Regions from separate parts of the Exiguobacterium sp. s127 genome, predicted to be linked through region 3. Evidence: predicted binding sites of a transcription regulator. Region 3 holds the regulator's gene; each other region holds the start of a gene.
The links. The regulator Rex, encoded in region 3, represses fermentation and respiration genes when NADH is low (regulators of the CRP and FNR family bind a similar motif). The targets are predictions, from matches to a motif close to TTGTGAAATATTTCACAA.

Region 1: a site for Rex is predicted at 2,957-2,974, ahead of pflB (formate C-acetyltransferase). Genes of this name have one in related genera too.
Region 2: a site for Rex is predicted at 2,498-2,515, ahead of KNP98_RS10670 (cytochrome C oxidase subunit II). Genes of this name have one in related genera too.

Annotation. Positions count from the first base shown of each region.
Region 1 covers NZ_JACSMO010000007.1:126,491-134,353, forward strand. Annotated here, with positions in the region: gene pflA (pyruvate formate-lyase-activating protein) at 1-588, opposite strand, end outside; gene pflB (formate C-acetyltransferase) at 613-2,862, opposite strand; gene KNP98_RS10730 (hypothetical protein) at 3,210-3,641, shown strand; gene KNP98_RS10735 (DEAD/DEAH box helicase) at 3,670-4,842, shown strand; gene KNP98_RS10740 (hypothetical protein) at 4,839-5,483, shown strand; gene KNP98_RS10745 (GGDEF domain-containing protein) at 5,541-7,331, opposite strand; gene KNP98_RS10750 (GGDEF domain-containing protein) at 7,344-7,863, opposite strand, start outside.
Region 2 covers NZ_JACSMO010000007.1:111,237-119,099, reverse strand. Annotated here, with positions in the region: gene KNP98_RS10680 (b(o/a)3-type cytochrome-c oxidase subunit 1) at 134-1,825, opposite strand; gene KNP98_RS10675 (cytochrome c oxidase subunit II) at 1,826-2,296, opposite strand; gene KNP98_RS10670 (cytochrome C oxidase subunit II) at 2,309-2,422, opposite strand; gene KNP98_RS10665 (Crp/Fnr family transcriptional regulator) at 3,200-3,907, opposite strand; gene KNP98_RS10660 (aldehyde dehydrogenase) at 4,077-5,459, opposite strand; gene deoD (purine-nucleoside phosphorylase) at 5,651-6,358, opposite strand; gene KNP98_RS10650 (response regulator transcription factor) at 6,387-7,091, opposite strand; gene KNP98_RS10645 (sensor histidine kinase) at 7,091-7,863, opposite strand, start outside.
Region 3 covers NZ_JACSMO010000009.1:6,765-14,627, reverse strand. Annotated here, with positions in the region: gene KNP98_RS11755 (hypothetical protein) at 1-411, opposite strand, end outside; gene KNP98_RS11750 (hypothetical protein) at 426-902, opposite strand; gene KNP98_RS11745 (hypothetical protein) at 929-1,396, opposite strand; gene KNP98_RS11740 (hypothetical protein) at 1,401-1,880, opposite strand; gene KNP98_RS11735 (hypothetical protein) at 1,982-2,140, opposite strand; tRNA gene KNP98_RS11730 (tRNA-Ala) at 2,312-2,384, opposite strand; gene tatC (twin-arginine translocase subunit TatC) at 2,492-3,271, opposite strand; gene KNP98_RS11720 (twin-arginine translocase TatA/TatE family subunit) at 3,279-3,485, opposite strand; gene KNP98_RS11715 (redox-sensing transcriptional repressor Rex) at 3,485-4,144, opposite strand; gene KNP98_RS11710 (ABC-F family ATP-binding cassette domain-containing protein) at 4,313-6,214, shown strand; gene KNP98_RS11705 (hypothetical protein) at 6,214-6,606, shown strand; gene KNP98_RS11700 (hypothetical protein) at 6,837-6,986, opposite strand; gene KNP98_RS11695 (flavin reductase family protein) at 7,104-7,697, opposite strand; gene KNP98_RS11690 (DoxX family protein) at 7,716-7,863, opposite strand, start outside.

The sequences.
Region 1 (7,863 bases), on a different contig from region 3:
GACTTCAACCCGTTCGACATTTCCGAGTGTTCGAATGAATTCACCTGTTTGCCGTAAAAACGTTTCCGTCATCGTCACGCCGGGGACAAGGACATGGCGAATCCAGACGGGAATGTTTCGTTCTGCGAGCAATTTTGCGAAGGCTAGTGTATTGATGTTACTTCGCCCGGTCAAAATCCGGCACGTCGCATCATCGATGTGCTTGATATCGAGTAAGACGAGATCTGTATAGTCCAGGATTTGATCCAGGTTTTTCGGGACGACCGAACCTGCTGTATCGATGACGGTATGCAAGCCGTTTCGTTTTGCTTCACGCAGCGAGGCTTCTAAAAACTCGGGTTGAGCCAACGGTTCGCCACCGGAGAAGGTCACCCCTCCACCCGTTGCGTCAAAGAAGGAACGATAGCTGTTCGCTTCTTTGATGATTTCTTCCGGTGTTACTTTTCGACCACAACCGAATTCCCAGGTGTCCGCATTGTGGCAATATTGGCAGCGTAGTGGGCAGCCTTGCGTAAAGACGATGAAACGAATACCGGGACCATCGACAGTCCCACAAGATTCGACAGAGTGAACCGTCCCGTAAGTCATAGTGATCAAGTCCTTTCAGAAAAGTTAAAGTGCACCGTGGAATGTACGGTTGATGACATCGATTTGTTGTTCGCGTGTCAACTTAATGAAGTTGACGGCATAACCCGATACACGAATCGTCAACTGTGGATAAAGTTCAGGATGCTCCATCGCATCGAGTAAAGTGGCGCGGTCGAACACGTTGACGTTTAAGTGATGACCACGGGTAGTCGTACCGCCCATATAGCCGTCAAGTAGACCGACTGTATTGTTGATACGTGTTGTTTCATCTTTTCCGAGTGCTTTCGGAACGATTGAGAACGTGTAGGAAATACCATCTAAGGCATGCTCATAAGGTAATTTGCCGACAGAAGTCAACGCAGCGACTGCACCACGTGTGTCACGTCCGTGCATTGGATTTGCTCCCGGTGCGAACGGTTCGCCAGCGCGACGACCATCGGGTGTATTCCCGGTTTTTTTACCGTACACGACGTTTGACGTGATCGTCAGAACAGATTGGGTTGGTAAAGCATCACGATACGTTGGATGTTTCCGGATTTTTTCCATAAAGAGTTCGACGAGATCGACGGCCATTTGATCGACACGATCATCGTTATTTCCGAATTTCGGGAAATCGCCTTCGATTTTAAAGTCGACTGTAATGCCATCCGTATCTCGGATTGGTGTGACTTTAGCATAACGAATCGCTGACAGACTATCGGCGACAACGGATAATCCGGCAATCCCACAAGCCATCGTCCGTAAAATTTCAGGATCGTGGAGTGCCATTTCAATGCGCTCATAACTATATTTATCATGCATGAAGTGAATGACATTCAGTGTATTGACATAGAGCTCAGCTAACCAATCCAATTGTTTATCATAGGCGGCCATGACGGTTTCATAATCGAGCACGTCATCTAAAATCAAGTCGGAAGGAGGGGCGACTTGAATTTTGAGTTTTTCGTCGACGCCACCGTTCAACGTGTAGAGTAAGGCTTTTGCTAAGTTCGCCCGGGCGCCGAAGAATTGCATTTGTTTACCGATTTTCATTGCTGAGACACAACAAGCAATCCCGTAATCATCACCATAAATCGGAAGCATCAAGTCATCATTTTCATATTGGATCGAACTAGACAGGATGGACATCTTCGCACAAAATTCTTTGAAACCACGTGGAAGTTTTGGTGACCATAAAACGGTTAAGTTCGGTTCAGGTGCCGGACCGAGGTTGACGAGTGTCTGCAAGAAGCGGAACGAACTTTTTGTGACGTTCGAGCGACCGTCTTCACTCATGCCGCCGATTGATTCTGTTACCCACGTCGGGTCACCGGAAAAGAGTTCGTTGTAATCGGGTGTCCGAAGAAACTTGACGATTCGAAGTTTCATCACAAAGTGGTCGACAAGTTCTTGCGCGCTCTCTTCTGTCAACCGACCCGTTTGCAAGTCACGTTCGATATAAATATCAAGGAAGGTCGAAACGCGACCGAGCGACATCGCTGCTCCGTTTTGTTCTTTGATTGCTGCGAGATAAGCAAGATAGACCCACTGGAATGCTTCTTGGGCCGTTTCAGCTGGTCGTGATAAGTCACATGTGTAACGTTTACCGAGTTCTGTCAGTTCATGAAGGGAGCGGAGTTGTTCGTTCATCTCCTCGCGATCACGAATCATCGCTTCTGATAAAAATCCACCGTGTGCTTTCAAATCCGCTTTTCTTGCAGCAATGAGGTGAGCTGTTCCATAAAGGGCGACGCGACGGTAATCACCGATGATCCGTCCGCGACCGTAAGCATCAGGAAGTCCAGTGATGATACCGGCTTTACGGGCAGCACGCATTTCGGGCGTATACGCATCGAAAACCCCTTGATTATGCGTTTTACGGTACTCGCTAAAAATCTGTGTAACAGTGTCATCTGATTTAAAACCATACGCTTCTAAGGCATCATTGACCATTCGGATACCACCGTTCGGATGAATCGAACGTTTGAATGGTTCATCGGTCTGTAGACCAACGATTTTTTCGAGTTCAGGATTGAGGTAACCTGGACCGTGCGAAAGAATTGAAGATGGAGTTGCAGCATCAACGGCATAGACACCACCACGAATTCGTTCTTCTTCTGTTAACTGCATGATTTGTTGCCATAACGTGTTGGTTGCATCGGTCGGACCGGCGAGGAACTGATCGTCTCCTGTGTATTCTGAACGATTGCGCCGGATGAAATCAGCGACATCAATCTTTTCCATCCATTCTCCACCTTCGAATCGTTGCCATGCCTGTGTTTTTTCAAGTAACATCATCAACACTCCTTCATTAGTAAGGTCAGCGGTTCTTAATACATCTCTTATGTGAATAGTGTAACAAACAATTCGGGATAGAGGTTTTACGTATATGTGAATCTTTTAACAAATGTAAAAGTGTTGCTATGACTTACTTCACAGTAAATTGTATCAGTCAGTGTCCCGTGTTCAAAAAACAGAAAAAGACTGCTGTGAAAGGATTTTTCTGTAGCTGTATCATTAATTTGTAGTGGAATGGATAGAGACAGAAGCTAGTGTGATAAAAGTCACGCGGCGCTACCTTGTATTTTTAGGACGTATCGTTGACAATGAAAAAGGGAATATAGAACGTGGAGGTGGAGTGAATGGAGTTTTCGCCATTAAAAGAGCAAGCAGACTATCGAACAGGGGACTGGGTTTCCCTAAAAGTATCAACTGAAGGAACAGAACGGATCGGGATGATCACCGAGTTTGAAGACGACGGGTTTTGGCTCCGGTTTGAAGATGATTTTGATTTCGAGGACTTTATCGGTTACGACCAGAAGTACCTCGCACGATTAGTTCGACGCCCAATCGATGTCAGAGCAACTTATCCTGTACTTGCTGGTTTTGAAACACTTGCTGTTGAGCTGCAAGATCGAATGGCGCAAGGTTTCGAAGTGTTAAGTGCAGATCAACAAAATGAGACAGAAATCGTTTTTCATATTCGGTTAATCGATTCTGGAAATGAATATACGCAGACGTTACGCGGTATTAAAACTGAAACCGATGATCGTTTCGAATATGTAACAGAATGATAGACAAGAGAGTAGGAGAAGATACGTTATGAATTTTACTAAACCTTTTATTAATGAAGCGTGGGAACGAGCACGCTTTGAACAAATGATGCCCGTTCAAGAACAAGCCATTCCTCTAATCCGTGAGGGGAAAGATGTCTTAGTCGAAGCGCCGACAGGAACTGGGAAAACGCTCGCTTATGTCATTCCAGCCCTCGAGCGCATCGATCCGAATGAACCACACGTTCAAGTCGCGATTACGGCACCGACACGAGAACTGGTCATGCAAATTCATCAAGTCATCCAATTATTTGCCCAAGGAAGCGGGATTAAGTCAGGTGCGTTCATCGGTGGCGTTGAATTAAAACGTCAATATGAGCGTCTCAAGAAAAAACCACAAATCATTGTTGGGACACCAGGACGCTTAGTTGAGTTGATTGATTCAAAAAAGTTGAAGATGCATAAAGTAAAATTGATTGTTTTAGATGAGGCTGATCAAATCTACGAAAGTGGAATGAGTGCATCAGCGACGCGCATCGCGAACAGTGCGCTTCGTGACCGCCAGTTAGCACTCGTTTCAGCAACATTGCCTGAACGGACAGCAGCATGGGGACGGACACTTTCGAATGATCCAGAAGTCATCCGAGTTGAACGGACGGAGACGACGCAAGTCAAGTTCGGTTACATCGAAACATCCCGTCGTCTGAAACCGGAAATGTTACGTCGTTTGTCTAATATGCAACAGGTCAAAGTGTTGACGTTCATAAACAACCGTTCTTTCCTCGGTCCGTTAAACGGTGAATTAAGCAAGTTTTCGCTGAAATACCGGATTTTAGATGCCGAAAAAGGGAAAAGAGAACGGATGGAGACGTTACGTTCATATAAACGGGGAGAGTTTCCGTTACTCGTCACGACAGGGCTTGCTGCACGCGGTCTGGACATTGATGCCGTCACGCATGTCGTGCATTATGATTTACCGGAATCCCTTGATGATTTTGTCCACCGCTCAGGTCGAACAGGACGTGGGAACGCGTCGGGTATGGTCCTCGCGCTCGTCACGGATCATGATCTGAAACACCTGAAAACATTAGCGAAACAAATGGGTGTGGAAATTGAACCGATGGAGATTTATGGCGGGGAAGTGATTCCAAAGCGTGAAGTCACGGAACCGGAAGCGCTTAAAAGTCCGGCGAAACCACACCGGAAAGGACCAACACGATGAAAAGTGAGCGAAAGATTATCCCGTTTCCGACGACTGTATCCGAAGCAGAGATGAACACAGCGCTCAAAACTTTATATCAAGAAGCAGCCACTGCTCGAAGCACCGATTGGGTCGCATTCATCGAAGAAATCGCGACGGAAGGACGTTGGTATTTAAAAGATGCTGAGTTATTCCGAGACTTGTTCGTCGATTGGGCCATTTTTTATGAGACCGATGAACAAGGGAAAACACCGCATGGTCGTTTTTTAGAACAAGTCAAAGAAGATATGTCTCAAAGTCTGTATCGTGCCTTAAGAGGGCTGGCCGATCCTGTTCCGTCGCTTTTCCTTGTAAAAGAAGACGGCGTCTTCGACATCATGTCGGAACAAACGTATCAGACCGATTTGACAGAGATTGACGTTGCGGTTGGCGATCTGTTAGTCGGCAAACTTCTCTACATTTCAGGCAAATGGCGATTCGCAATCGCCTATATGAAGGTTGCACGGGCACTTGTACCTGAAGTGCGTGTTCTTTTAGCTGATTTTGTCGATGAAGTCGGTGACGACGCACTATTGCGTCAGTATCCTGAATTTTGTGCGGAGTTGATTGACTTATTACTCGATATCGAAGAGGGAAACATTACACCACGACCTGAAGCATAACAGCAAAAAACAAACGTCCATTCAATCCTAAGCTAGGGTGAATGGACGTTTGTTCGTTTAAAAATCTTGATGGTACAGCGCAATATCGTTTTTTTTACGGTTTTTGATGCGATACATGGCGAGATCAGCATGTTTCAGCCAACTTTCTAAATCATCGTTTTCGAAAAATGGAGCGACTCCGATGCTGGCCGAGACATGTAACGTTTGCCCTTTATAAACATAAGGGCGACGCAATAATTGTAAGAAATGTTTACAGCGACGTCGGAGTGAAAGTTCATCTTTCGCTGAAGTTAGCAAGGCGAACTCATCACCACCCAGCCGGTAAACCGACTCTTCGCGTTCGAGGTCTAGACTCATTCTACGAGCAACTTCGATTAAGACATAATCACCAGCTTCGTGCCCATACGTATCGTTGATTAATTTAAAACCGTCTAAATCAAGTAACGCCAGATAGTTTACGGACTGGTCAATCGATAAGAATGTCCGTTCGAGCGAACGACGGTTACCGATACCAGTTAAAACATCATGAAACGCGTGGTATTCAATCCGTTGCTGCCGCTCCTTTTGTTCTGTTACGTCGTGTAAGACTAAGAAATGACCGGCCGATTTTGAAGCGATGTGGATGGGGATTTTTGTTAATTCATATTGGCGGTTAGATTCATCGAGATAACGATTGGAATCAAGCTGTAAGGAAGACTGAAGATGTAAGACTGAGTGAGTGGGTACTTCGATTGACAAGGCAGAAAGCTTAAACGTTGCTTGAGCCGCAAGATTGGCATACGTCGCTGTTTCGTTTTGATCAAAGCGGATGATTGGATCAGGATGACTTGAAAACAGTGGCAGGACTTGTTGCTCACTTTCTTTGATTTGCCGGATCCGGTGTTCGATGCGTTCGGCTAACTGTTCGTTTCGCTCGTTTAACTTTTGCACGAGCAACGTATGTTGCCGAGCGATGATGATTTGTCGAATGATTAGTAACAATAAGATGATGAACACATCAAATTTTTTACCTTCGAGTTCGATGACATAATGTAAAAATAGTGGAATTGCGAGCAAAGGCAGCCAAGTTCTCTGAACGACAGGAGACGCTTGTTTACCTTCAGTGATGTGATCAAGGTGCCATAAGATTGCTGCACTTTGAACAAGACGAATCAATACAGGAGAAAAGACTAAATATTGTTCCGTGAAATCTGGAAAGTATACAGCAGATACTTCATACATGCCACGAATGAACAGTGAAAAGAATAGTAGAGATAACGTCGTTCGGGAAACCCAGTGTGTTTCTTGAACAAAAAAGAAGTAGAAGAGAACAAACAATCCGAGTGAAGTGTTGAGGACGACGATCATATCGTACGGGAACGTACTAGCTGTCGGGTCGGCCAGTTCGCTTAATGTATGAAAAGCAGCAAGTCCTAAAAAAACGACGATGATTAGAGCATCCACGAATGCAAGCAGATGTTGTGAAAAACTCTTTTGTGAAGCAATCCGGTAAAAAAGTCCGATTAAAAATATATAGTGCGAAATGGAGAAACAAATTAAGCTATAACTGTTCGGAAAAGACAGCGTATTACTGAATAAGTTAATGGTTTCAAAAATCGAAGCAGCTAGCGAGAAGATAAGTGAAATGAAGGCGATGATCCAAAATTTTCGTCTTGGCACGACGAGTGACCGTTCTTTTTTATAGGCGATGAGGATGAAAAGTCCGATTAAAAGAAATGACAAGTACTCTAGAATTTGTTCGACAAGGTGGTTCATGAATGAGCCTTGCGTGTATGAATAGAGAATTAAAATCAAAGAAATGATTAGTAGTGAAGGGAACCATCTGATGAAGTAGGGGGATTGTTGCATATGCGTTTCCTCCTAGTTGCGTTTTAGTTGAGCGGCGAACTGAAAATTATTTTTGTTCGTATTTTTAATGTGATACATGGCTTCGTCTGCGCGGATCAAAAGGACATTCGAACTTTTTCCATCACTCGGATAAAGCGAAATACCGATGGACGGTGTGACAGACATCGTTTGATCTTTAATATAAAACGGCTCATTGAGTGATGCGAGCAACTTACTCGCAAATGCAGTCGTCTCATCTTCGTCTCGAACGGTGAATAAAATGAATTCGTCTCCTCCTAAACGGGCGACAAGCTCCTCTCCTTGAATTAGTTGTTGTAGCCGGCCTGCGGTTTCTTGAAGTAATAAATCTCCAGCATCATGCCCGTACGTATCATTGATAGCTTTAAAACCATCTAAATCAATAAACAATAACGATCCATGTCGTATGGTAGGGAGGAGAGTCTGCAATTGTTCTTCAAAAAAGCGCCGATTCGGTAAACGGGTCAAAGCGTCATGATTTCCTAATTTCTCCAACCATTGTTCTTGGCGAACA
Region 2 (7,863 bases), on a different contig from region 3:
GCGGCGTGACCGGTTGCCGCTTTGAAGACGAGGCGAGACAGGAAAGCACGAACGGAGTGCTTCTCAATATAGCATTTTCACCCTTCAGCGTGTATAAAAAGTCCTAGTAAGCTATCAGCACTTTTCGATAGGGCTACCAGAGTTTCCAACCTGGAGCTCCAGGAGGCGCATTATCAATCATGTGCCAAATCGGTACTGTGTAAGCAAACGCAATCAAAGCAAACGTCACGAAAATCCAAAGTTTCCAGTTCTCAAAGAAGAGTGGTGTCTTCATCGCTGCTTCCTCTGTTTCCGCGACAGGAAATTCAGTACTTCCTTTCGGTGTCCGGAAGGCCAGTTGGAACATCGCAAACAAGAATAAGAGGATTGAAATAAAGAGGATCGTACCACCGATTGCCATCGCAACGTGATAGGGAATCCAATCTGCGACGAGCGAATCTTTGAAATATGCCGCAGGACCCGTCCGTCTCGGATTGCCAAGTAAGCCTGAAATATGCATCGCAGTCGACATAAAGAGCATACCAATCGTCCACGTCGCCGTCTGGATGAGACCAATTGTATTGATCCGTTTTGTTAAGGTCCGTCCTCGTAATAATGGAACAAGCCAATAGGCCGTTCCAAAGAACGTCAACGCGACTGCAGCCCCGACTGTGATATGGAAGTGACCTGTCACCCATAAAGTGTTATGCACGACGATATTCAATTGGTGGGAAGCATTGACGACACCACCGGCTCCAGCCGGGATGAAGAACAACATGCCGACGAACGGTGCAAGAAAGCGGACATCCCGGTACGGCATTTTCTTGATCCACCCAAATAGTCCGGTCGCACCTTGACGACGACCTGCTAGTTCAAATGTCGCAAACATCGAGAATGCTGTCATCAATGAAGGAATGATGACAAGGAACGTCAAGACGACTTGGATGTACTTCCAAAATGCTGATATACCGGGTTCGAGCAACTGATGGTGAAAACCAACAGGGAACGAGAACAATAAGAACAGTAAAAATGACATTCGTGCTAAAGCATCTGAAAAAATCTTACCCCCGACAATCTTTGGAATGACCGTGTACCATACGATATAGGCTGGCAATAACCAAAAATAGACGAGCGGATGACCAAAATACCAAAATAATGTTCGGGATAATTCAATCCCGACCTTATCCGTCCAACCGAGTGATAACGGCAAGAGTTGAAAGAGAATCGTCGCTGCGACACCTAGCGTGGCGATGACCCACAACAAAGCCGTCATAATGCTCATATAGGCTTGAAGTGGTGGATGGACATCCTTATGTTCTCGTTTGTAATCCGCGTACATCCGGAACATTGCGGCAGAAGAAACCCATGTTCCAACAACGAAAATCACGAGTCCGATATAAAAAACAGGGTGTGCCTTCAGCGGCGCATAAAATGTGTAGAGAACGGATGCTTCACCTGCTAACACCATCCATGTGACAAGGAGGACACCGACAATCATCAACCAGAATCCAACCCAGCCCAAGCGTCTCGGAAACTCTTCAAAACGCCCGAACGACTGTCCTAAAAATGAAAATAAAAGTCCAAATATGAATAATGTCGTAAAGACAATCGCAAGCATTAGTCCGTGAGCCGTCAGCAATTCATAATAACCGACTCCAGCAATTTCTGGAATGACTCCAGTACGGACGAGTGTCTGTAGTAGACCACATAGTCCACCGATCAGTAACGCCACAAGTGAAAAACTGACGTAGGCAAATCCGAGTTTTGCTTCTTTTAATCCAATCTCTCCTGCGGGGATTCCCCGCTCCATCTCAAACTCCATTAATTTTTTCGAAATCGCATTCATTTATTCCACCACCTTAATCTTAGTCGACATCATGTGATGCGCCGATCCACAATATTCATTACAGACAATTAAATATTCACCAGCTTCTTTAAATGTGTACTCGATTGAATTGATATGTCCGGGAACGACCATCATATTGACGTTCGTCTTGACGATTTCAAATCCATGGACGACATCTTTCGACGTCACCAGAAAATCGACGGTCGCGCCTTTTTTGATAATCATGTCTTGCGGTGTGAACTGGAAAGCTTGTGAGACCATGACGGCCTCATATTTATTGTCGTCAATTTTTTTTAGACCCGGTTTATCAAATGGCTTCGTCTGATCGACTTGCGTCGGGTCAATCAATGTTGCGTCCGACGGTGGTTGATTATCAGAAGCGAATGCTGATACGCCAATGATGATTAAAAAGACTGCCAACATGATACAACCGAATACTAACCATATTTTTTCTAAACGATGAATATGCACCCTGATTCCCCCTTATCTTGAAGTGAATAATAAAAAGATTGATCCCCACATTCCGATGATGACTCCGGCAACGATAAATACAGCGATAAACGTTCCCTTCAGTTCTGTATCTGATTTCTGACGCATGATCAGTAGCTCCCTTCCGTCGTTGGATCGGTGACTTAACCTACCTTTATTTTAGAAAAAGACATCCTTCGTAATATGTGATAAACGTCACACCAATTGTGACGATTTCGCGCTTTTCTTTTATAAAACACACATAAAGTTCACAACTTGTTACGTACTGAACATATTTTGAACTGCTACTGTTATGCGACACAAAAAAGGACCGCATTCAAAAAGAATGTGATCCTACAGCGTGTAGACAAACTATTATGAAGAGTGAACATACTATAACGAGAGGCAATCCGTTCGCGCGTCCCTGTCTCGCATCGTCTTCAAAGCGGCAACCTTCCGCGCCGCTACAGCAAAGCTGCAGGGTCGCGACCGATTACTTTTCGCGGTTCTAAGCGATTCGAGACGGATCGCGTGCTAAACCGTCTGCATGCCAGGCTTTCCGTCACGGTATTCCTATAAAAAGCGTCACATTTCGTTGACTCCTACGGGAAAAAGTGCGTTTTTAACGCACGTTCAGAGGCAGGCAAGACCCTGCTCGTTGTCCGTGAGGATCAAGGAGCAACGGCTTGCGCCTCGCCCGAGGAAAGCAACGAAAAAAGACGCTTGATCTCCCGATAGCACGTTGTCTACATCCTGAAGGACCACATTCAAAAAGAATATGATCCTAGACTGCTGATAAGTTCTTCTAAAGTTTGACGTGTTGCGGTTCCATCAAAAGGATGATGTTGGAGCAATTTTTAAGTCAGCTCCAGCGTATGGCTCCGTAAGCTAACGCTCAAGTTAAGTTTAAATCCGGCAGACACCGACAGGACACCCTTCACAGTGGCAAAGATCGCGTAAATAGTTGGCATCATGAACGATGATTTTAGTCGTCGTCATCGAAATGACATTGTCTTTTTTCCACTGAGAAAACATCCGGTTGACCGTTTCACGTGGTGCCCCGATCAACTGACCGAGTTCAGTATCCGACGGTCGCTTTGAAATCACGTAATCGTCATCGACTTTTTTTCCGTCCATTGCGATTAGTCGTAAGAGTGTCGAAGCGAGTGCCCCTTGTTTCCCGAACAATAAGAGGTCACGTAACTTCGTTTCCGTTTGTTTTCGCATCAAGGCTTGCCAGCGCATGATATCTAATGCGAATGTTCCATCTTTTTTCATCAAATCTTCGAGTGTCGATTTCGAGATGAAGCCAATGACACTGTCCTCCATCGTTTCGACACTATAGGAGCTTGGAAATGCTTCTCCGACATCGAATTCACCAAATAAGTCACCTTTGAAATATAAGAACATCATTAGCGGGCTACCTTTTTTCGTGAGCTTTGATAGTTTTACACCACCTTGTTTCACATAAAAAAGTTTATCGTTCATTTCCCCTTCCCAACAGACGATTGAGTCTTTTTTAAAAGATACCTCAGTCATGAACTCTTCAAGTAATTCACGTGTCTCACTCGACAACACGAACGTATTGGCTTCTGTCGTCCCACAAGTAAGCATCTCGCATTCTCCTTTCCGTAGCTTCTGCCTTCAGTATAGAACATCACAAGGGAAAATAGCGTTTTTTCAAAAGATTGTCAAACTTTGTTCACTATTTCACAAATTAAATAAACAAAAAAAAGCCAAGGTAGACCGATTGGATCTACTCTTGGCTCCGTTTAAGTCCCATTTATAATAAATAACGCATCCATTTTGAATCGGTATTCGAGCGCATGTAGCGGAACGGCAAATCGAACTTCGTCGTATTGTTGACGACTCCTTTACGGTGGCTGAACGTCTCAAAGCTGAATTTCCCATGATAGCCACCGATACCACTTCCGCCGACCCCGCCAAATGGCAAGTTATGTTGCGCAACATGCATCAACGTATCATTGATGCATCCACCACCAAATGACACACGATCGAGTACACGATGCTGAACAGCTTTACTTTCTGTGAAGAGATAGAGCGCCAACGGCTTATCACGGTCATTGATGAAACGGATGACCTCTTCCACTTCACGATAAGAATAGACTGGAAGAATCGGTCCAAAGATTTCTTCTTGCATCAACGGACTTTCTGGATCAACGTCCGTCATGACGGTTGGTGCCATCTTTCTCGTCGCTGCATCGACTTGACCACCAAATAAAATTTCACCTTGGGGCAAGTAGCCACTCAATCGATCCAAATGACTGTCTGAAACAATCTTGACGTAAGAATTCACACCAACACCATTACCATACTGGGCAAAAGCTTCCTTTTCAATCAAGCGTAAAAATTCCTCGCGGACGTCTTCATGGACAAAAACATAGTCAGGGGCGATACACGTCTGTCCTGCGTTTAACCATTTGCCCCAAGCAATTCGTTTTGCAGCAAGCTTTAAGTTCGCATCGCGGTGAACGATCGTTGGAGACTTCCCGCCGAGTTCCAGCGTGACAGGTGTCAAATGTTTCGCCGCTGCTTGATGGACGATTTTTCCGACACGCGTCGACCCCGTAAAGAAGATGTAATCAAACTTCTCTTCAAGAACAGCTGAACTGACGTCCGCATCCCCCTCGATGACAAGTCCAAATCGTTCGTGAAATGCCGTTTCAAAGACTTCACGGAGAACACGCGAGACGTTTGGTGTTAGTTCTGATGGTTTCAAGACAACCGTATTTCCGGCAGCGATCGCCCCGATGATTGGTGCAACAGCGAGCTGGAAAGGATAGTTCCACGGCGCGATGACGAGCACGTTTCCGTATGGTTCATAATGGATGTCACTTTTTGACCCGATATGTAACAACGGTGTCCCGACTCGTTTCGGTTTAGCAAGTCGGCGAAGTTTCTTCTCCATCCGTGCGAGTTCGCCGTAGACGAATCCGATTTCCGTCGTAAACGCATCTTGACGTCCTTTATTCAAGTCCGTTTTTAATGCCTCATAAATTGCTTCTTCATGCGTTTCAATCGCTTGCTTTAAAAACGTCAACATACTTAGACGAAACGCAACACTTCGCGTCGCGCCTGTCTTAAAGAAATTACGTTGCGTTTGAACAAGATTCGAAATAGTTGATTCAGTCATCGTCGATTCCATCTCGTGTTCCTCCTCATGGTCTAGGCTTTCTTTTCCTCATTCTATCATAGCGAATGAGCAATGATTCAATCGTATGCTCCCTCTTCTTTGTGATTAGACAAAAAAGCAGGACTCGAAACGCGAGTCCTGCTTTGTTCGTTTCATGAAGACAGTGATTTTACCATCCGAATCGTCTTATTTCATCTGATTGATTACAGCTGAATCGCTGTTTCAAGTGCCACTTTCATCATATCATTGAACGTCGTTTGGCGTTCTTCAGACGTTGTTTCTTCTCCCGTTAGGAGGTGATCTGAAATCGTCAAAATCGTCAAAGCATTGACTTTATGTTTTGCAGCGAGTGTGTAGAGACCTGCTGCTTCCATCTCGATTGCGAGGCAACCGAAGTCCGCCCATTTTTTGAAGTGGTGGAAATCATCTTGATAAAATTGATCCGTCGTGAAGACTTGACCGACTTTTGCGTCGATTCCGTGTTCTTGTGCCATTGTGTACGCTTTATGCAATAACTCGAATGAAGCTGTCGGCGCATAATCCAATCCATTGAAACGGACACGATTTTGAGCCATGTCGTGTGAAGCACTCATCGCGATGACGACGTCACGTACTTTTACATCCGGTGTAATCCCGCCCGCTGTACCGACACGGATCAAGTTTTTTGCACCATACGATTGAACGAGTTCATTTGCATAAATTGACATCGACGGAACACCCATACCTGTTCCTTGAACGGATACTTTTTTCCCTTTGTATGTTCCTGTGAAGCCATACATCCCACGCACTTCATTATAAAGAACAACGTCCTCTAAAAATGTTTCGGCGATGTACTTCGCGCGAAGAGGATCTCCCGGAAGTAAAACTGTTTCTGCGATTTGACCTTCTGCTGCATTAATGTGTACGCTCATGTACGTTTCCTCCTTGACGTTCGTTTAATTAAATAGATAACAACTCTCTAAACTCATTCGGTGTCATGCCGAATTGCTTCTTAAATACTTTTCGAAAATATTTATCATCCTGATACCCGACTTCAACGGCAATCTCATATATACGGGCGTTCGTCTCTCCCAGCAATTCCTTTGCCCGATTTAGACGAATCGTTTGGATATAATCCGATAAGTTAACCAAAAAACGCTGTTTAAAGCGCCTTGATATATATTCTCGGCTTAAATAGAAGCGCTCACTCATGAGCTGGAGCGTTAACTCTTCCGCATAATGTGTCTCGATATACTTCGCAATTTGATCAATCGCCTCTCCCTGCTCTTGAACTGGGCAAATCAGCTCCATCGCTCGGGAAAGCGCATCATTTAAAACATCTGGATCGATCGGTTTCAATAAGTAATCAAACGATTGATGTAAGATCGCACGACGCATATACGTATAATCATCATAACCTGTCAACACGATCGTGACGACCTTTGGATGATGATTTTTTGTCCATTCTAATAAACTTAATCCGTCTACTCCCGGCATTTCAACATCGGTCAGCATCAATCCGACTTTTTCTTCATTTAAGATTTTTTTCGCAGCTGCTCCATCCTCCGCTTCAAAAATATGCGATACTTTCCAGTCACCCCATTCACCAAGTAACTTTACAGCGTCACGAACGTGTTGTTCATCATCAACGATTAGTACATTCATTACAATTCCTCCTGTTCGATTGGAATTCGGATAGTGATTCTGAATCCACCTTCTATTGGAGATTGGAGCGTCATGTTTGTGCGTTCACCGTAAAAAATTTGAAGACGTTCGTATATATTGTGTAAGCCGATACCAGATGTTTGCCGGTCTTCAGGAGCGCGATGTGCCCGCATTTTTTGGTTAATCATCTCAAGATCTGCCTCAGACATGATCGGTCCGCTGTTTTCGACGCTAATGATCAGTTGGTCCCCATCGGTTCTAATTTTGTACGCTAAGTAATTTTCTAACGCATCACTTTGCTGATTAAAGGCATGTTTAAAGTAATTCTCAGCGAACGGTTGCAAAATCATTTTTGGTACTTCAATCGGGTTCATGTGCCACGGGACATCGACGATATAACGAAATTTTTCTGGGAAACGCTGTTGTTGTAAGCGCATATACCCTTGAAGATGGTCGACTTCTTGCTTTAATGTGACAATCGTCTGTTCGTTGTTCATCGAATAACGCATCATTTGTGAAAGACCGGTTATCGAACGGTAGGCGACTTTCCGGTCCCCTTGCAACGTCGTTGTTCCGATTGATTGTAGCGCATTAAATAAGAAGTGTGGATTGAGCTGTGATTGCAACGCACGTAGCTCGTTCGTCCGATTTTCAAGTGCTAACCGGTATTCTCGTTTAATCAAACGATCCATCCGGTGCACCATTCGTTGAAACTGGCGATTCAATAAACCGATTTCATCATTTGTCGTCGCGACAAAACGTGTGGAGAGGT
Region 3 (7,863 bases):
TTTAATCCGTTTATCGACAATTCGGTCCAATGACAGCACCGTTAGGAAAAAGACAAGGAACGGTCCGATGTATTCGGGACGCGCTACGTAGGGCGTGATGATTTGCCCCAGGACGACGACCAGTACTTCGATGATACTGATCAATATATACGGTAGTCCGAGATGATCCCAGGCCTCAAGCCCGTCAAACCGCTTCTTGAAATAGCGGTACTTCAGGAATCGGACGATCCATTGATAGGACAACAAAGGGACTAACAAAAAATACTGAAACGATGATTCTGTCAGATGCCAATCGTCTGTTAAAAAGAGAAATACAAACAATACCAGTCCAAACAAGACCGTTTGAATGTAACGTGCCTGTTTTGAAAATCGGATATAATCCATTTTCCGCTCGCGTTGCATGCTCTCCATCGTCTGCCTCCTCGTTACATCCCGATTCCTTCGCCCGTCGGATGACGGTGTTCGATTCCTTTTCGGTCCGGTGTCTCAAGCAAATCCATTTTATCGAGCTTCGTTACCGTCCGGTCCGTCCAATTTTGAAATTGCAGCATCCCTGAAATCCACAACATTAGCGGAAACAGATAGCCCCACTGTCCAAGGTGCGGGGCGACAACTGCGGCACCCGCAATAAAGACCGCTTCGAGTAAAGTGATCCCACCAAACATTAGACTGACTGATCGCGCCTGTACCTTCGACCGAACTAACAGAACGGATTGGATCACTCGCTGCATGCCATTATAGGCGAGTAACGGCGTAAGAATCAAAAATCCAACTGCTGAATCCGTCAGGTGCCCGCTTCCGGAGAAGAACAGCACCGCAAAAAATACGCCCGCAATTACATACGTCCGGATTTGTCGGCTGATTTTTGTCCATTTTTGATACGTGCTTAAAGTGTTTCTCATCCGTTCACTCCTCTTGTGTGTTTCGCTTACTTACGGTAACGCTCAATCTCACGCATCGTGACGAATGCCGGATCCAGTTGTTTCGCTTGTTTGTTCAATTGGGACACAATCAAATAGGCGACGATGATCGACACAAGAAAGACCGTAAAAGAAATACCGGCGTATTGTGGAAAAACAGTCCCCACATAAAGTGTAAGGATCGGGATGAACGAACCGATCATCGACACACGTGCCACTTTCAAGACCGTCTTTTTATAGACGTCCTTCGCGAGGCGTTGCTTTAAAATCCGCAGACGAATGATTTCTCTAAGTGCGTTAGCCAAACAGAATACCGTAATCGCAAATAAGGAGAACAGCCCTGTTTCCCGAAAACCCGGGATGAACCAACCAGCAAGCGCAAGCAGCAGAACCGGAACCGGCACCAGATGCTGAATCCTTTTTAATGGCGGTCCGAGTAATTTCAACCGTGTATTTTTTTCAATCAATGTACTCACCCTGTCACTCCTCCACTTCTTTAACATTCGCATGAATTTCTTTATCACTGACGAAGTCGGGATCGCCTGACCGGGCAATCTTTTTAAACAACCAGTCCGTAACGTAATAGACCGGTGCGAGGATGATCAGCATCGAAAGGGCAATTTTCCAGATTGACATCTCTTTCGTCTCAAGTATCACGGTGTACAGCGAACCGTACAGGACGAATTGAGTCCCGAGCCACAGCAACGATTGGTTCGTCACTTGGTCGCTTGAGAGATAGCGCGCCAGGATTTTTCGTTTTTCGAGTCGAAACGGGAGATCAAACACGAGAAAGACAAGCGGTAACAGACTCAAATACATGGTCGTGCTGAAGATTTCCGTGAACGTTCCTGCTGTCGCCATCAAGGCAGCGATGACCCAACTCTTATTCTGCAATTGATTTTTTTCGATATAAGCAACCGTCAACGCCTGTAATCGTTCCTCTCGGAGCGTTTGTTCCATCCTGAAATGCCCTCCCTCGTTTCAACTGTCTATACTGTCATATACTTACAGTTTACCATTTATGTTTCAAAAAAAAAGAAACTTCCTTAAAAAAGGAGTTTCTAGGCTGAAACTTGAATGATGAGATAGATGACGCTATACGCAACAATTGCTAACGGAATCAGTGCCACACCAATCAACCAACCGTTCTTATCACGGATTCCGAGATACAGAACAAGACAGCCGACGATGAAGGCAATTAACGTCGTAAATGGATTCATAATGCTTCCCCCTCTTGATTACCTATTAAGAAATTTCCCATTCCCTCAAAAGGATAAACACAGAAAACGACTTCAATCGGTTCATCAACATCATCCAGGCTGTAAGCTTCTGTTTTGCCGCCACCACTATAACAAAAAACACCACTCGGCAAATGCCAAGTGATGTACATATGGAGACTATCGGGCTCGAACCGACGACCTTTTGGCTGCCAGCCAAACGCTCTCCCAGCTGAGCTAAGCCCCCTCATATTCTTGTAATCAGTATAAACCATATCGATTCACTTTTTCAATATAAAAAGAGCGCTTCCAAACAAAAACCTCTCCGTCGCCGAAACGACCGAGAGGAGACTGTTACTTATTCAACTCACGCATCAAATTCGCTTGTCTCTCAAGCTCCGCTTGTTGCTCAAGAATCAGTACTTTTTTGTACGTCCGGGCTGAAATCATGATGCTGATTTCATAGAGGACGAACAACGGTACCGAAATCATCAGATGTGACGTCACATCCGGTGGTGAGATTAAAGCCGCGATGACAAACAGCGCAAAGTACGCATATTTCCGATTTTTCCGCATGAACAATGGCGTCACGAGTCCAAGACGAGTCAAGAACATCGTCACGACCGGCAGTTGGAACAAGATACCGAACGGAATCGTCAGCCGGATTAAGAAACTGAAATAGTTTTCGACCCCGATGACTTGCTCGATGCCGAGCTCTTGCCCAAGTTCCGTCGATACTTTGAGTAGAAACGGAAGTAACCAAAAATAAGAGAACGCGATCCCGGACAAAAATAAGAAAAACGTGACCGGAATATACGTCAAGGTCGCTTTTTGTTCCTGTTCGAATAAACCAGGTCGGATGAACGCCCATAGCTGGTACATCCAAAATGGTGAAGCCAGGACGACCGCGATGATGAACGCTAAATTCAAGTACAACATCAGGGGATCGGCCACATTAAAGGCATTCAATCCGATGCCGAGCTCTTTCAGGTCCGACTGCAGAAAACGCACGAGCGGTCGGACGAGCGGAAAGGCCGCGGCGAACAAGACGACGACGATGATGAGTGACCAGACGATCCGCTTGCGCAACTCGTCTAGATGCGATGTCACACTCTGTTCTTGATCAATCGCCATAATTTAATCACTTCTCTTTCGATTCATCCTTGTTGTCTTTATCATCGTCCATGATGCCGTGTGTCGCACTCTTGAACTCTTTTAACGTCTGACCGGCAGCACGACCGAGCTCCGGTAACTTTTTCGGTCCGAAGATAATCAAGGCGACGGCACCGATCAAGGCGATGCTTCCTGGTCCGATGAACGCGATGGTTGATGGAATAAGGTTTTCCATTATGATTTCACTCCTTCAGCTGATTGCGAATAATGCTTCATGAAATAAACTAGTGACTGCAACTCGATCGACAAATCGATGTGATGGACCCGAACATGGGCCGGTACGTTCAACCGCGCCGGTGTAAAGTTCAGGATTCCGGTCACACCATACTCAACTAACTCATCCGCTACTGACTGTGCGAACTGGGATGGGACCGTCAAGATGGCGACATCAACCTTGTTCGCTTCGATTTGCTCTTTCATGTCAGAGACATGATAGATAGGAACGTCTTGCGTCGTTGTTCCGACCTTGTTTTCGTCCGCATCAAACGCAACGACTATCCGAGTACTATTATTCTTTAAAAAGTTATAATTTGCAAACGCCGTTCCGAGATGTCCGACCCCGACAAGTGCCACATTCGTGACTTCATCCTGATTCAGTGTCTTTCGGAAAAACGTCAATAGATGTTGTACGTTGTAACCGTATCCTTTTTTCCCTAACGCCCCAAAGTAGGAAAAATCGCGGCGGATCGTCGCTGAATCGACTTTGACCGCTTCACTGAGCTCTGCTGAAGAGACGCGCAGCTTGCCTGAGTTATAAAGACTCTGAATGAAACGATAATATAACGGCAGTCGTTTCGCCGTCGCTTGTGGTATTTTTGTGTCTGGCCCATTCATACTGCAGTTCCCCCTTCGGCCACGTTCTGACGTGGCACCCAAATCAATGCAAAGAATTCTATTCTCTTTGATTGTAAACCACTTCACATAGACTAACAAATAATATATTCCACGGGACTCCTGCGTTTTTTTCATGATAGACTAAAGGGTGGAAGGATGGATGTTTTTATGATTCTCTTACAAGTGAACCAACTATCAAAATCATTCGGTGTTGAGCCGATTTTAGACAATATTAAACTCGAAGTACAGGAGCGAGACCGGATTGCGCTCGTCGGACGAAATGGTGCCGGAAAATCGACACTTTTAAAAATCATCGCCGGAGAGCTCAGTCATGACTCTGGTGAGATCATGAAGAGTAAGGAAGTGAAAATCGGTTACCTCGCCCAGGACAGTGGTCTTGAGTCGAATGAAACGATTTGGAATGAAATGTTGACCGTGTTCGAACACCTGCAAGAGCAGGAACGTTCGCTCCGTCGGATGGAGATTGAGATGGGGATGGACCATATCTTGAATGATGCTGTTGCTTACGACCGTCTGTTGAAAACATACGATCAGGCACAACATGACTTCTCGGACGCCGGCGGCTATCAGTTCGAAGCCAACATCCGCTCCGTCCTGCACGGGATGCGTTTTTATCCGGACGATTATTCACGCCGGATCCAGACGCTATCCGGTGGACAACGGACGCGACTCGCACTGGCGAAGATGTTGCTTCAGGCACCTGAGCTGTTGATTCTTGATGAGCCGACGAACCACCTCGACATCGATACACTCTCTTGGCTCGAAAGTTACCTGGCTGGTTACCGTGGAGCGGTCTTGATCGTCTCCCACGATCGTTACTTCCTCGACCAGGTCGTCAACGTCGTTTATGAACTGTCACGCAACGTCTGCCGGAAGTTTACCGGCAACTACACGAAGTACTTGGAACAAAAGGCAGCACTGTATGAACAAGAGATGAAGCAGTTCGAACAGCAACAGGAAGACATCGCGAAGATGCAAGACTTCATCCAGCGTAACATCGCACGGGCGACGACGACGAAACGCGCACAAAGCGTCCGCAAACGTCTTGAAAAAGTCGACCGGATTGATCGTCCGGATGGGGATGAACGCAGCACCGTCCTGTCGTTCCCGATTGAAAAACAAAGTGGGAACGATGTGTTACAAGTCACGCAACTCGCGGTCGGCTATGAAGAAGCCGTCTCAAAAGGCATCACGTTCCGCTTACAACGTGGCGAATCCCTCGCCCTCGTTGGTCCGAACGGAATCGGAAAATCGACGTTACTGAAAGTTCTTGTCAACCGGATTAAACCGTTATTCGGTGAACATCGTTTCGGGACCGGCGTTTCCGTCGGTTACTACGATCAGGAGCAAGCCGAGCTCAACGACCGCAACCGGGTCATCGATGAAATTTGGAACGAGTGGCCGTTGATGCGGGAACAACAAGTCCGGTCCGTCCTCGGTCAATTCCTGTTCAGTGGTGATGATGTCTTCAAGCTCGTTCATGAATTATCCGGCGGCGAGCGCGGACGCCTCGCCCTCGCGAAGTTAAAATTACGCAAAACGAACGTCCTCATTCTCGATGAGCCGACCAATCACCTCGATCTTGATTCGAAGATGGTGCTTGAGAACGCGCTTGTCGACTATGAAGGCACGCTCCTGTTCGTCTCCCACGACCGTTACTTCATCGACCGGGTTGCGACACGCGTCATCGAGATGAATCCGGACGGTGTGACGGATTATCTCGGCGACTACTCTTACTATATGGAGAAGAAGGCCGAGAAAGAAGAAATCGCCCGCCTCGAAGCAGAGGAAGAAAAAGCAATCAAAGTCGCTGCTTCGAAAAGCATCGACAAAGATGCGCAAAAAGAAGAACGAAAAAAGAAACAACAGCTCGAACAACTCGAACAAGACATCGAACGGCTGGAAACTCGATCAACTGAAATCGAACAACTGCTTTGCGAACCGGAAGTCTTCAACGATATTCCGAAGGCGACGGCGCTGTCGGCAGAACGGGATCAGATTGATACGGACCTCCTCGAACTGATGGAACGATGGGAGAGTTTCCACTAATGCGCTCGAAAAGTTATGTCATCAACCTCGTTCAAGGGTTATTGTCCGGGGTGCTCTATTTCGTTCCGATGTATGCCGACTACGTGTCGGCCTTCATCCGGCCGGATGCCTTTAATGCCGTCGTCCTGTTGTTCATCCTCATCTCGTGTATGATTGGTCTCGTGATTAAGACGTGGAGTGGTCTCTTCATCAGCCTCTTATCCGGATTAATCTGTACGTTGCTGACGACCCAGATGTTCGTTGAACTGAATGACCCGTTAATCATCAGCTATTACGGAGCCGTTTCACCGCTCGTCGCCTTTTTGATCAGCTGTCTCGGGATTTGGGCACTGGCGATTCTCTTTTTTCTACTCGATGGTTTCCAGTACGAAAAACGTCACCATGCAGAGTAACTTCTTCAGTTGTCCGACATAAAAAGGCACGTCCCGCGTTCGGGACGTGCCTTTAGACTGTAGACAAGGTACTATCACAATCAAGCGTCTGTTTTCGTTGATTACCTCGGGCGAGGCGCAAGCCGTTGCTCCTTGATCCTAGCGGACAACGAGCAGGGTCTTGCCTGCTTCTGGCAAGTCGCGTTAAAAACGCACTTTTTCCCGTAGGAGTCAACGAAACGTGACGCTTTTTAGACTGTAGACGGTTTAGAGCGCAATCCGTCTCGAATCGCTTTTAAAGCGAAAAGCAATCGGTCGCGACCCTGCAGCTCTGCTGTAGCGGCGCGGAAGATTGCCGCTTTGAAGACGAGGCGAGACAGGGAAGCGTGAACTGACAGCATCCTCATGTAAAATTTTCGTGATTTATAAGAGTTTGGCTATACGCTGAAGGCACGTCCCGCGTTCGGGACGTGCCTTTTTGCTTCTAAAAAATACTAGTCCTACTCGTCGATCCGCCTTCAGCTCGTCGGTCGGGCAATCGTAAAGATGTCTCCGACTTTCGCATAGTCGTTACCTGCGAGACGGGCGATCGCTTTTAAACCATCCGGATCAATCCGGAACGACTCGACGAGTTCATCCGCGACGTGATACCGGACGATCTCCCCAATCAAGAGGTTGGCCCCTTCGAGTTCGAGATGATTCGTCAGCTTCAATTCAAAGCGGATCTTCGCTTCTGCGACAGCCGGAACATCGATCAAATCACTATCGACCAACGTCAAATTCGTCCGTTCGAGTTCACTTTCACCATATGCGAGTGGTGCCGCGGTTTCATTGACTGCCTCGACGATTTCTTCACTGACGATATGGATGACGTATTCCTGATTCAGCAAGATGTTTTTTGCGGTATCCTTTTGCCCTTGCTCCGTCTGCTGGACGGCGATGACCAGTTGCGGCGGGTTGCTTGAAGCGACCGTGAAAAAGGAAAATGGCGCCGCATTGACGACTCCATCTGCCCCTTTCGTCGTCACGAAAGCGATGGGCCGTGGAATGATGCTGCCGATCAACAATTTATAGTTTTCTTTTGGACTTAAGTCTGCTGCATCAAATTTCATAAAAACCGTCCTTTTCGATCACCCGATAAGTGCTGCGAGTGAATAGTCTCCAGCTCCGATCATCGCAACGCCTAAGGCGATGACGATCAGTGCCATGTTGTATTCGTACCCGTTTTGCGTCACCCAGTAACCATTCGTCCCATGCACTTTGACGATTGCGACGATC